3 regions of the Prescottella sp. GW823-FHT02E09 genome follow, and region 2 is predicted to be linked to each of the others. Evidence: riboswitches for the same ligand, from Rfam matches in the RefSeq annotation. Region 2 holds a riboswitch; each other region holds the start of a gene.
What was found. A riboswitch is a leader RNA that binds a small molecule or an ion and turns the genes downstream of it on or off. The one in region 2 is predicted to bind cobalamin.
Positions count from the first base shown of each region.

Region 1: it holds a riboswitch for cobalamin, as region 2 does, so the genes downstream of both, AC1RIF_RS03355 (ABC transporter substrate-binding protein) here and AC1RIF_RS07165 (magnesium chelatase subunit D family protein) in region 2, are expected to answer to the same signal.
Region 3: it holds a riboswitch for cobalamin, as region 2 does, so the genes downstream of both, metE (5-methyltetrahydropteroyltriglutamate--homocysteine S-methyltransferase) here and AC1RIF_RS07165 (magnesium chelatase subunit D family protein) in region 2, are expected to answer to the same signal.

Region 1 covers NZ_JBXAJP010000001.1:688,198-692,473, forward strand. Annotated here, with positions in the region: gene prpD (2-methylcitrate dehydratase PrpD) at 1-131, shown strand, start outside; gene prpB (methylisocitrate lyase) at 133-1,047, shown strand; gene AC1RIF_RS03350 (bifunctional 2-methylcitrate synthase/citrate synthase) at 1,044-2,165, shown strand; cobalamin riboswitch at 2,263-2,448, shown strand; gene AC1RIF_RS03355 (ABC transporter substrate-binding protein) at 2,460-4,049, shown strand; gene AC1RIF_RS03360 (ABC transporter permease) at 4,046-4,276, shown strand, end outside.
Region 2 covers NZ_JBXAJP010000002.1:646,424-650,699, reverse strand. Annotated here, with positions in the region: gene mqo (malate dehydrogenase (quinone)) at 1-1,386, shown strand, start outside; adenosylcobalamin-variant (AdoCbl-variant) riboswitch at 1,455-1,551, shown strand; gene AC1RIF_RS07165 (magnesium chelatase subunit D family protein) at 1,603-3,540, shown strand; gene cobO (cob(I)yrinic acid a,c-diamide adenosyltransferase) at 3,578-4,192, shown strand; gene AC1RIF_RS07155 (cobyrinic acid a,c-diamide synthase CobB) at 4,206-4,276, shown strand, end outside.
Region 3 covers NZ_JBXAJP010000001.1:673,320-677,595, reverse strand. Annotated here, with positions in the region: gene metE (5-methyltetrahydropteroyltriglutamate--homocysteine S-methyltransferase) at 1-1,704, opposite strand, end outside; cobalamin riboswitch at 1,869-2,046, opposite strand; gene AC1RIF_RS03275 (NDMA-dependent alcohol dehydrogenase) at 2,455-3,564, opposite strand; gene AC1RIF_RS03270 (aldehyde dehydrogenase) at 3,599-4,276, opposite strand, start outside.

The sequences.
Region 1 (4,276 bases), on a different contig from region 2:
AGCAGGACCGGTTCCTCGAGGCCGCGCAGCGCACCCCCGAGCTGAAAGCCGGCGAGCTGGACCAGCTCACCTTCACCGTCACCGGCGACGTCCTCGCCCGCGCTCCGAAGTCGCCGAAGGGACTGTTCTGACATGCCCGGTCTCATCGCCGCCACCACCTCGGCCGCCGACAAGCGGATCGCGTTCCGTGCCGGCCTCACCTCGGGCAAGATCCAGCGCCTGCCCGGCGCGATCAATCCGTTGACCGCCAAGCTGATCCAGGAGATCGGCTTCGAGGGCGTCTACGTCTCCGGCGGCGCGTTCTCCGCCGGGCTCGGTCTGCCCGACATCGGTCTGACCACGCTCACCGAGGTCGTCGCGCACAGTTCGCAGATCGCCGGAGTCACCGATCTGCCCGTACTGATCGATGCCGACACCGGGTTCGGTGAGCCGATGTCGGCGGCACGCACCGTCCTGGCCGCCGAGGACGCCGGCATCGCCGGTCTGCACCTCGAGGATCAGGTCAATCCCAAGCGCTGCGGTCACCTCGACGGCAAGGCCATCGTCCCGACCGAGGACATGGTGCGCCGCCTGCGGGCCGCCGTCACGGCCCGACGCGACCCGAACTTCGTGATCTGCGCCCGCACCGACGCCGCGGGAATCGACGGGATCGATGCCGCGATCGAGCGAGCCGAGGCCTACGCGGGCGCCGGCGCCGACATGATCTTCACCGAGGCCCTGCACACCGAGGCCGACTTCGAGAAGTTCCGTGGCGCCGTGGATATCCCGCTGCTGGCCAACATGACCGAGTTCGGCAAGTCCCAGCTCGTCCCCGCACAGACCCTCGAGGACATCGGCTTCAACGCTGTCATCTATCCGGTCACCACCCTGCGGCTGGCGATGGGCGCCATCGAACGGGGCCTGCGCGAAATCCACACGACCGGAACGCAGGAGGGGCTGCTCGACAAGATGCAGACCCGCTCCCGGCTGTACGAGCTGCTCGAGTACGAGCGCTACAACGAATTCGATTCCGGAGTCTTCAACTTCACGCTCGGAGGGAACCAATGACAAATGCAGTCCCGACGATCTACAAGGGCCTGGCCGGCGTCGTCGTCGACACCACCGCGATCTCCAAGGTGGTCCCCGAGACCAACTCGCTGACCTATCGCGGCTACGCGGTCCAGGACCTGGCGGCCAACTGCAGCTTCGAGCAGGTCGCGTACCTGTTGTGGAACGGGGAGCTGCCCACCGACGCCCAGCTCGAGCTGTTCTGTCAACGTGAGCGTGCGAGTCGCCGCGCCGATCGTTCTCTGCTGGCGCTGGTCGCGAAGATGCCGGACAACTGCCATCCGATGGACGTGGTGCGGACCGCGATCAGCTTCCTCGGTGCGGAGGACCCGGAAGAAGCCGACAACTCACCGAAAGCCAACCGCGAGAAGTCACTCCGGATGATGGCAGTGCTACCGACGATCGTCGCGGCCGATCACCGTCGCCGCCACGGTCTGGACCCGATCGGCCCGCACAGCCACCTCGGTTTCGCCGCGAACTTCCTGAACATGTGTTTCGGCGAAGTCCCGGCACCGGAACTGGTGAAGGCCTTCGAGGTTTCCCTGATCCTGTACGCGGAGCACAGCTTCAACGCCTCCACCTTCGCCGCCCGTGTCGTGACCTCGACGCTGTCGGACATCTACAGCGCCGTCACCGCCGCGATCGGAACCCTCAAGGGCCCACTGCACGGCGGCGCCAACGAGGCCGTCATGCACGACATGATCGAGATCGGCGAACCCGAGCGCGCCGCCGCCTGGCTGAAGGACAAGCTGGCCCGCAAGGAGAAGGTGATGGGCTTCGGGCACCGGGTCTACAAGAACGGCGACTCGCGCGTCCCGACGATGCGCCAGGCCTTCTTCGACGTCGCCGCACAGACCGGCGGCGACAAGTGGGTCCAGATGTACGAGATCCTCGAACGCACCATGAACGAGGCCACCGGCATCGAGCCCAACCTCGACTTCCCCACCGGACCCGCCTACTACCTGATGGGCTTCGACATCGAGGTATTCACACCCATCTTCGTGATGAGCCGCATCACCGGATGGACCGCGCACATCATCGAACAGGGCGAGTCCAACGCCCTGATCCGACCGCTCAGCGAGTACACCGGCGTGCCGCAACGCTCGGTGGTGGCCTGAGCCCACGATCAGCGCCCCGGGGTTGGTCATTGGCATCACCGTCTCCTGCACCCCGGGGCGCTCCCTTCTCGAATCGCGTCCTTCCGTCGGGCCCGACCTGTCCGGATCGCGATCTTGTACTGTGCCACTCGACGCAGGGAACACCGGTGCGAATCCGGGGCTGTCCCGCAACTGTCACCGAGGAGCGAACCCCCAACGCTCGGCCACGACCCCACCGGGTTGGAAGGCCGGGGGCGAGTGCTGATCCGGGAGCCAGGACACCTGCATCGACGCCAGGACACCACGAGGATGGAAATGAATAGTTCGATATCTACCGCCCGTCAGGGGCGGCGCTCACTGCTGCGTGCCGGTGTGTTCACCGTCGTGGCCGCCATGGCGGTCACCGGCTGCTCGTCCGGTGCGTCCGATGCCGCCGGCGGCATCACCGACGATCATCTGACGATCTACAACTCCTACAAGATCGCCGGGCTCGATCCGGCCGCGACGGGCACCAACTGGCTGTTCGACTGGGGCGTCGCAGAGAACCTGCTCCAGGTCGAGGAGGACGGGCAGATCACGCCGTGGCTCGCCGAGAGCGTCGAGCGTCGGGACGACCTGACGTGGGTGATTCAGCTTCGCGACGGGCAGACCTTCCAGAACGGCAAGCCCGTCACCGCGCAGGCCGTCGCCGCAGCACTGAGTCGCCAGATCGAGAAGTCCAAGGCGGCACGGGTGTACCTCGAAGAGGGCACACAGGCCGTGGCGGAGGGTGCCACCGTGGTGCTACGCACCCCGAAGCCCAACGCGATGGTCCCGGCCGGTCTGGCAGCGCGCGACAACTCGCTGCAGATCTACGACGTCGAAGCGATCGATGCCGCCGGCGGCGACTCCGCGAAGATCGTCGGATCCGGCGCGTACACCGGGCCGTACGCCATCACGCAGTGGACGCCGACCGATCTCGAACTCGCCCGCTACGACGCGTACTGGCAGGGCACGCCCGCGCTGAGCGGCATCAGTGTCGACGTCGTACCGGACGAGCAGGCGCGCATCGCCGGAGTCGAGAGCGGCGAAGCCGACATGGCGTTCTACCCGTCCACCGGCGCACGACTCGCCCTCGACGGTCGTCCGGGTGTCGCGGTGAAGAACTCGCCGAAGGCTCTGCAGTCGCTGCTGATCGAGATGAACCTGAAGGAAGGCATCTTCACCGACGTCGAGGTGCGCAAGGCGTTCACACAGGCGATCGACTACCAGGGCGTGGCCGACAACATCGGCAACGGCTCCTTCGACGCGGCCGAGGGCCTGTACCCCGAGGGCCTGCCGTACGCACTCGACAGTCAGAAGTTCGACCTCGAGGCCGCGAACACGACCCTGGACCGGGCCGGTTGGGCCGTCGGCGCCGACGGCGTCCGCACGAAGAACGGGCAGCGCCTCACCGTCCGATTCGTCACGCAGGCACAGGGTCCGGAGACCACGGACGTGGCGATCGGCATCCAGGATCAGGTCGCCAAGGCCGGGTTCGAGCTGAAGATCGACGTCGCCGAGGATTCCGCCGCGGTCAAGGAGAATCCGTCGGGCTGGGATTCGTCGATCGCACTCAGCGGTTCGCTGTCCGGCACCGCGGACCCCGTCCAGCCGTTCCTCGTCCGGTGGACCACCGGCGGGTCCTCGAACGCGCAGGGCCTGTCCAACCCGGAGATCGACGCGATCGGTGAGAAGCTGCGCGGCACCTTCGACGAGGATGAGCGGAACGAGCTGCTCGAGCGTGCGCAGGAGATCCTCGTCGCCGAGCAGGCGTACGTCGTCGCCGGCACGTTCAAGTACTTCACCGTGGTGACGTCGGACGAGTGGTCCGGATACGAGGTGTCCAACGTGCGCCGGCACATCCGGTACGACACCGGGGCGTGAACGCCACCTTCCGTGCGGCCGGTGGACGGCTGATCCAGGCAGTGGCGGCGGCATGGGGAGCGAGCCTGCTCATCTGGATGCTGCTGCCACTGGCCCCGGGAGACCCTGCCCGCCTGACACTGGGCGCACAGGGCATCCCGGAGCCCACCGACGAACAACTGTCCGCAATGCGTGAACAGTTGGGACTGGATCTGTCTCTGCCGCAGCAGTATCTGCACTGGCTGGCC
Region 2 (4,276 bases):
AGCGACCCGTGGAACAACGCGGGCACCGGGCACTCCGCGCTGTGTGAACTCAACTACACGCCTGCGAAGGCCGACGGCACCGTCGACATCACCAAGGCGATCAACGTCAACGAGCAGTTCCAGGTCTCCCGCCAGTTCTGGTCGCATGCCGTCGACAACGGGGTCCTCACCGATCCCAAGGAATTCGTCAACCCGATCCCGCACGTGAGCTTCGTGCACGGCGCCGACAACGTGAAGTACCTGCGCGCCCGCTACGAGGCACTCGCCGGTCACCCGCTGTTCGCCGGCATGGAGTACTCCGAGTCCGAGGACTTCTTCACCGAGCGCCTGCCGCTCATGGCCGAGGGCCGTGACTTCTCCGACCCGGTCGCGCTCAACTGGACCGAGTCCGGCACCGACGTCGACTTCGGCGCGCTCACCAAGCAGCTGCTGAACTACGTCGCATCGTCGGGCGGCACCGTCCACTTCGGTCACGAGGTCCGCAACCTCACCAAGCAGTCCGACGGCAGCTGGATCGTCAAGGTCGAGAACCTGCGCACCGGCGCCAAGAAGACCGTCAACGCCAAGTTCGTGTTCGTCGGCGCCGGCGGCGGTGCGCTGCACCTGCTGCAGAAGTCGGGCATCAAGGAGGCCAAGGGCTTCGGTGGCTTCCCGGTCAGCGGTCAGTTCCTGCGCTGCACCAACCCCGAGCTGATCGACCAGCACCGGGCCAAGGTGTACGGCAAGGCGGCAGTCGGCGCGCCCCCGATGTCGGTGCCGCACCTCGACACCCGTGTCATCAACGGCAAGCCGGGCCTGCTGTTCGGCCCCTATGCCGGCTGGTCGCCGAAGTTCCTCAAGCAGGGCAAGATCACCGACCTTCCGGGCTCGGTCAAGCCCAACAACCTGATGTCGATGCTCGGTGTCGGCCTCACCGAGCTGAGTCTGACCAAGTACCTCATCGGTGAGCTCATGCAGTCGCCCGCCGACCGCATCGGCACCCTCGGTGAGTTCGTGCCGAAGGCTGTCGGCAAGGACTGGGAGCTCATCACCGCCGGTCAGCGAGTCCAGGTGATCCGCAAGAAGGGCAAGGGCGGCGTCCTCGAATTCGGCACCGCCGTGGTCAACGCCGAGGACGGCACCATCGCCGGCCTGCTCGGTGCCTCGCCCGGCGCCTCCACCGCCGTGCCGGCCATGCTCGACGTGCTGCAGCGCTGCTTCCCGCGCGAGTTCGCGGCATGGAAGCCGAAGCTGCAGGAGATGGTCCCGTCGCTGGGCCTGAAGCTGTCCGACAACGCCGACCTGTTCCAGCAGGTCTGGGACTGGAGCACTCGTTCGCTGCAGCTCGGCGATGCCCCCACGGCCCCGGCGCACGCCGCGCCCGTGGTCGAGTCCGCATCCGTCTGACGATCGCACCACATCCACTACCGCGGCTCGGAGGAAACTCCGGGTCGCGGTAGTGTGCTGCAACAGAGAAACGTCTGCGGGGAAGACCTGTGAGAATCAGGCGCGGTCCCGCCACTGTGAGGGTGCTCGATGGGAGCGACCCGAAGCCAGAATGCCGCAACGTTTCGCACCGCCAAGCTCTCGGCGAGGAAACCGAGACGTGAAGGGATTCGATCGTTGCGTCACAGTCATGACCTGGCCGCTCACGAGCCTGCCGGCTTCCCGTTCAGTGCCGTCGTCGGACAGGACCGCCTGCGCCTGGCGCTGATCCTGTGCGCCGTCCACCCCGGAATCGGGGGTGTGCTGGTCCGCGGCGAGAAAGGCACCGCCAAGTCGACCGTCGTGCGCGCGCTCACCGCGCTGCTCCCCGAGATCGAGCACGTGGGGGAGCGTCGCCGGGCACGGCTCGTCGAACTCCCCGTCGGTGCCACCGAGGACCGCGTGGTCGGATCACTCGATCTCGAGAAGGTGCTTCGCGACGGCGAGCGGGCCTTCCAACCCGGGCTGCTCGCGGATGCGCACCAGGGCGTGCTGTACGTCGACGAGGTCAACCTCCTGCACGACCACCTGGTGGACGTGCTGCTCGACGCGGCCGCGATGGGCCGGGTCCACATCGAACGCGACGGTGTCTCCCACTCGCACCCGGCGAAGTTCGTCCTCGTCGGCACCATGAACCCCGAGGAGGGGGAGCTGCGTCCGCAGCTGCTGGACCGGTTCGGGCTCGCGGTGGACGTCGCGGCCTCCCGGGACGTCGACGTGCGGATGGAGGTGGTGCGCCGCCGCCTCGACTACGAGCGTGACCCCGATGCCTTCGCGGCCCGCTACGCCGGGCAGGACGGGGAGCTGGCCCGGCAGATCGCGCACGCCCGCGGTCGTATCGACGACATCGAACTGTCCGACGGCGAGCTGCGACGGATCGCGTCGCTGTGCGCGTCGTTCGACGTCGACGGTATGCGCGCGGACCTGGTCCTCGCCCGCACCGCCACCGCGCACGCCGCGTGGCGGGGCGCCGACGCGGTCGCCGAGGAAGACGTGCGTGTTGCCGCGGAACTTGCTCTGCCGCACCGTCGTCGGCGTGACCCCTTCGACGAGCCGGGCCTCGACCAGCAGCAGCTCGACGACGCGATGGCGGAGGCCGACTCCGACGTCAAGGCACACGACGAGCCCGAGCCCGATCCCGATCCCGACGGGCCCGGTGGCGGCGAGTCCCCGTCGGATCCAGCACCGGAGCCGCCGTCGGATCAGTCGACATCGGAAGCGCCCGAACAGGATTCGACCGATCCGGGGGCCGGTTCGGGAGCCGAGCGCAACGCCGGTGCCCCCGGCCCGCAGTTCCGGACCCGGATGCTCGAGATCCCCGGCGTCGGCGACGGCGCCCCCGGCCGGCGGTCCCGTTCCCGCTCCACCCGCGGTCGCACCGTTCGGACCACGACCGAGCCCGGGCACGGTCTGCATCTGGTGGGCACGCTGTTCGCCGCCGCCGAACACCAGACGGACCGGGGTCGGTGGGGAGGCCCGATGCGGCTGGCGCCCAGTGACATTCGGGGCGCGATCCGGGAGGGTCGCGAGGGCAATCTGGTGCTCTTCGTCGTCGACGCGTCCGGGTCGATGGCCGCGCGGGACCGGCTGTCCGCGGTGACCGGCGCGGTGGTGTCGCTGCTGCGCGACGCCTACCAGCGGCGCGACAAGGTCGCCGTGATCACCGTCCGAGGCCGTGAGGCCGAACTGGTGCTGCCGCCGACGTCGTCGGTCGATGTCGCGGTGCGTCGACTGCGGTCGATGAAGACCGGAGGCAAGTCGCCGCTCGCCGAGGGCTTCCTGCGTGCCCGCGAGGTGGTGCTGCGCGAACGCGTCCGGGATCCCAAGCGTCGCGCGCTGGTGGTGTCCCTCACCGACGGTCGTGCCACCGGTGCCGCGGACGCCGTGCGGCGGGCCAAGCGCGCCGCCGCGATGCTCGCCGACACCGGCGTCGCCTCGATCGTCGTGGATTGCGAGACCGGCATGGTCCGGCTCGGCCTGGCCGCAGAACTTGCCCGTGACCTGCGCGGCGGGTGCGTGCGGCTCGCGGAGCTCTCGGCGCAACAGGTCGCCGGCGTCGTCCGCGCCGCCGCCTGACCCGCCCGAACATCCGAGTCCGAGGAAGGGACTGCACATGCCCAAGGGCGTACCCGAGAACGTGCCCGTCGACGGGCTCACCACCCGCCAGCGCCGGAACCAACCGGTGCTCGCGGTGCACACCGGACCCGGGAAGGGGAAGTCGACCGCCGCGTTCGGTATGGCGCTGCGCGCCTGGAACCAGGGCTTCGATATCGGTGTGTTCCAGTTCGTCAAGAGCGCCAAGTGGAAGGTGGGCGAGGAGGCCGCCTTCCGGGCGCTCGGCGACCTGCACGAGAGCAGCGGCGTCGGCGGCGCCGTGCAGTGGCACAAGATGGGCGAGGGCTGGTCGTGGACCCGCAAGCAGGGTTCCGAGGAGGACCACGCGGCGGCCGCGGCCGAGGGCTGGCAGGAGATCGTCCGCCGCCTCGCCGCCGAGACGCATCGCTTCTACGTGCTCGACGAGTTCACCTACCCCCTCAAGTGGGGCTGGGTGGACACCGAGGAAGTTGTCGAGGTCTTGCGATCACGCCCCGGCAACCAGCACGTCGTCATCACCGGCCGCGACGCCCCGCAGGCGTTGATCGACGCGGCCGACCTGGTGACCGAGATGACCAAGATCAAGCATCCGATGGACGCCGGCCGCAAGGGCCAGCGCGGCATCGAGTGGTGACGATGGTGATCCGTTGAGCACTCCCGCCGTGGTGATCGCGGCGCCGGCGTCCGGCAGCGGCAAGACCACCGTCGCGACCGGCCT
Region 3 (4,276 bases), on a different contig from region 2:
CGGCTGGTCGTCGCGGACGAACGACCACGCCAGGATCGTCACCGGACCGGTGAGCATGCCCTTGACCGGCTTGGCGGTGAGGGACTGTGCGTACGACGTCCACTCGACGGTCATCGGTCGCGGACGGCGGACGTCGCCGAACAGGATCGGCGGGCGCACGCAGCGGCTGCCGTACGACTGCACCCACCCGTTCACGGTCGCGGAGAAGCCGTCGAGCTGCTCGGCGAAGTACTGCACCATGTCGTTGCGTTCGGGCTCGCCGTGCACCAGCACATCCAGGCCCAGATCCTCCTGCAGCGCAACGACGTCGGCGATCTCGGCCTGCATCCGCCGCACGTACTCGGCCGCGTCGATGTCACCCTTGCGCAGCGCCGCGCGTGCGACCCGGATCGCGGTGGTCTGGGGGTAGGAACCGATCGTGGTGGTCGGCAACGGGGGCAGCGGCAGCACCGCGGACTGGGCGGCGCGCCGCTCGGCGGCCGGATTGCGGCGACGATCCGCCTCGGTCAGGGCGGCGAGGCGGTCGCGGATCGCGTCGTCGTGCAGGCGCGGGTCGGCGGCGCGGGTGGCGGCAGCGGCACGGGCGTCGGCCAGTTCCCCGGCCACGGCGTCCCGTCCGGTGCGCAGCGCCGTCGCGAGGGTGCCGACCTCCCGGATCTTCTCGGCGCCGAACGCCAACCACGACCGCAGCGCGCGATCGAGGCCGTCCTCGCCGTCGAGGGTGTAGGGCACGTGCAGCAGCGAGCACGACGTCGAGACGGCCACCGAGCCTGCACGCTCGCACAGGGTTTCGAGTGAGTCGAGGGATCCGTCGAGGTCGTTACGCCAGATGTTGCGGCCGTCCACCACACCGGCGACGACGTGCTTGCGCTCGAGACCGGGTGTCGTGAGGACGGACCCCAGCGAGCCCGCGGCCAGGTCGACGGCCAGTCCCTCGACTCCGGTCTCGGCGAGAACGGGCAGTGCCGGTCCGAGGTCGCCGAAGTACGACGCCAGCAGGATCGCCGGGCGGTGCTCGAGTGCCGACAACCGGTCGTAGACCACGCCCGCGGCGGCGATCTCGGCGTCGCTGCGGTCCGCGACCAGCGCCGGTTCGTCGATCTGCACCCAGTCGATGCCGGCGTCCGCGAGGCGCGTCAGCAGGTCGGCATACAGCGGAACGAGTTCGTCCAGTCGGGCGAGGGGCGCTCCGTCCTCGTGCTTGGACAGCAGCAGGAACGTGACCGGCCCGATCACTACCGGTCGGGCCGGAATGCCCAGCGCCAGAGCCGCGTCCACCTCGCCGAGCACCTTCGCCGCGTCGAGTGAGAAGACGGTGTCGGGTGTGATCTCGGGGACCAGATAGTGGTAGTTGGTGTCGAACCACTTCGTCATCTCGAGCGGCATCACGGTCGCATTGCCGCGGGCGGCGGCGAAGTAGCGGTCCAGGGCGTCACCGACCCCGGCGACCCGTTCCGGCAGTGCTCCGAGCATGACCGCGGTATCGAGCATCTGGTCGTAGTACGAGAAGACGTTGACCGGCACGGAATCGATGCCGGCGTCGACCAGTTCGGTCCAGGTCTGCCGCCGCAGATCCTGCGCGACGGACTCGAGGGCGGCGGCGTCGAGGTTCCCGGCCCAGTAGGACTCGACGGCCTTCTTCAGTTCGCGCCGGGGCCCGATGCGCGGGGAGCCCAGCACGGTTGCGGTGAAAGCGAATGTCACGGTGTTCTCCAGTTGCTCACAGCGTGGATGGCCACCACCGGCAGACGAGAACAGACCGAGCCCCTGGTGTGCGTCCGCCAACGGGGCAGCACGAAGTACCGAGCTGATCTACTCGCCCATTCCACGAGGCGGTGGACCGTCGGGCACGGCGTGCCCGACACAGTCGGCAGGTCTTCGGACTCGTGGACACTCGGGCGGGGTAGGACCCACCGGAACCTACTGGCCGTCGCTTCCCAGACCTTCTCGGTCCAGTGCATGTGACGGCGGTCGTTCCCACTTACCGCTGCGGGACAGTCCCGGATTCTCACCGGGTTCCCTCTCACATTCGAGGTCTCGCGACCGCGGATGCTTCGACGCCGGGCGGTGGTCTTCGGGGCTCCTCACGACCGCGCCTGGCGAACCAGCTGCACCGTCCAGCATAAGCCCTCGAAGAGAAGGCTTGTCACCTCATCGTCGAGGAGTTCGAAACCGATGCCTGGTCCGGCAAGGCCCGGGTCGTGCGAAGTAGCGACTGGACCTACCGCTCTACGACAACGTCGGGGGAAAGCGCAGTCCGTCCAGTTCATCGCCGGCGCTGCCGTCCTTGCCCAGGCCTGGTCGGGACACCGCCCGCGTGTGTGCTGGGCATCGGGCTCTGTCCGGCATCGGCTCGTACAGTGCCGAACGTGGACGCGAGCGACGGCGGACCGGTGCACAGGGCAACTCGGTCCACCGTCGCTGGGTACTGCCGGCGCGGTTTCGTTGGGACGGTCAGTGCTCGTGCATGATGACGCCGCGGATGTTCTCACCGGCGAGCATGTCCGCGAAGCCCTGATTGACGTCGTCGAGGGCGTACTTGCGGGTCACCAGGGAGTCGAGGTCGAGCTTGCCGGCCTGGGCCATCTTCAGCAGTCGCGGGATGTCGGTGCGCGGGTTGCATTCGCCGTACAGCGAGCCGACGATCCGCTTGTTGAAGCTGGTTACGTGCGAGCTGGACAACCGGAGAGTCTCATCGGTGTTGTCGTCGGCGATCGCTGTCAGGACGACCGTACCGCCCTTGCGGGTCAGGTGGTACGCGGACTGCACCACCTCGGCGGTGACGACACCGACGGTGACCACCGAGACGTCCACGCCCACACCGTGAGTGCGGTCCCAGATGTCGGCGTGAGCCTCTTCGGCCGTCGCGTACACGTGATCGGCTCCGAGCTTGAGCGCGAAGTCGCGCTTGGACGGGGCAGGGTCGATGACCGCAACCAGACCGGCATTGGCACTCACTGCGGCGCTTACCGCGTTCGCGCCGATGCCTCCGCTCCCGTAGACGGCCACGGTGTCGCCGGCCCGCACATTTCCGGATCGGAGGACCGAGCCCCATCCGGTCGCGACACCACACGTCACCAGGGACGCCCACTCGAACGGAATGTCCTTGTCGACCTTCACCAGCGAGCGCTGATCGACGACCATCCACTGGGAGAAGGTGCCCAGCGCAGCGAAGCCGCCGGCGTCCTGGCCCTCCCGGTGGAACCGGTACCCGCCCGACGCGAGTTCGCCGGTCGCGACATTGATGCCCAGATTGCAGAGGTAGCTCTGCCCGTTGATGCAGAAGCGGCACGCTCCACAGCTCGGGATCCACGAGCACGCAACATGATCACCGGGAGCGAAGGCTGTCACGCCTTCCCCGACGGCTTCGATGATTCCGGCGCCCTCGTGTCCGCCGATGAGCGGGTAGCGGGCGGCGCCGTGCTGCTGGTGCTTGTCCGAATGGCAGAGCCCGCCAACCACGACTCGCACCAGCACCTCACCGGGCCGGGGTTCGTCGAGGTCGAATTCGTGTACCTCCCAATCCCGCCCGGGACCGGTCAGTACAGCAGCTCGTGTCTTCATGTTCTCTCCTGTTCAAATGAACTGATGTGAGTTTTCAGGCTGGGTTCGGCACTGCGATCGACTTGAGCTCGAGGTAGCCGGCCAGGCCGTAGACACCCATCTCGCGGCCGATGCCGGAGCGCTTGTAACCGCCGAACGGTGCGGTCGGTTCGGTGGCGAAGCCGTTGACGGTGATGGTGCCGGTCCGGATCCTGCGTGCGATGTCGACACCGCGTTCGGTGTCCTCTGTGAACACCGCGCCGGAGAGGCCGAAGTCGGAGTCGTTGGCGATGCGCACCGCGTCCTCCTCGTCTTCGTACGGCAGCAGACAGACCACCGGGCCGAAGATCTCCTCCTGCGCGACTCGCATGTCGTTGCGCACGTTCCCGAGCAGAGTCGGCTCGACATACGTCCCGGACTCGAGGCCGGCCGGCACCCCACCGCCGGTCAGCACGGTGGCCCCTTCCTCGCGGCCGACGCGGATGTAGTCCAGAACCCGCTGCTGATGAGCCCGAGTGACCATCGGGCCCACCTGCGTCGCGGGGTCGGACGGGTCGCCCACCACCAGCTTGGCGGCCGCCTCCGCCAGTCGGCCGGCGATCTCGTCGTAGAGCTCGCGCGGTGCCAGTACGCGAGTGAGTGCGACACAGGCCATTCCGCTGTTGAGAGCGAACGACGCCGCCACGATCGTTGCGATGGCCTTGTCGAGGTCGGCGTCGGGCAGGACGATGGC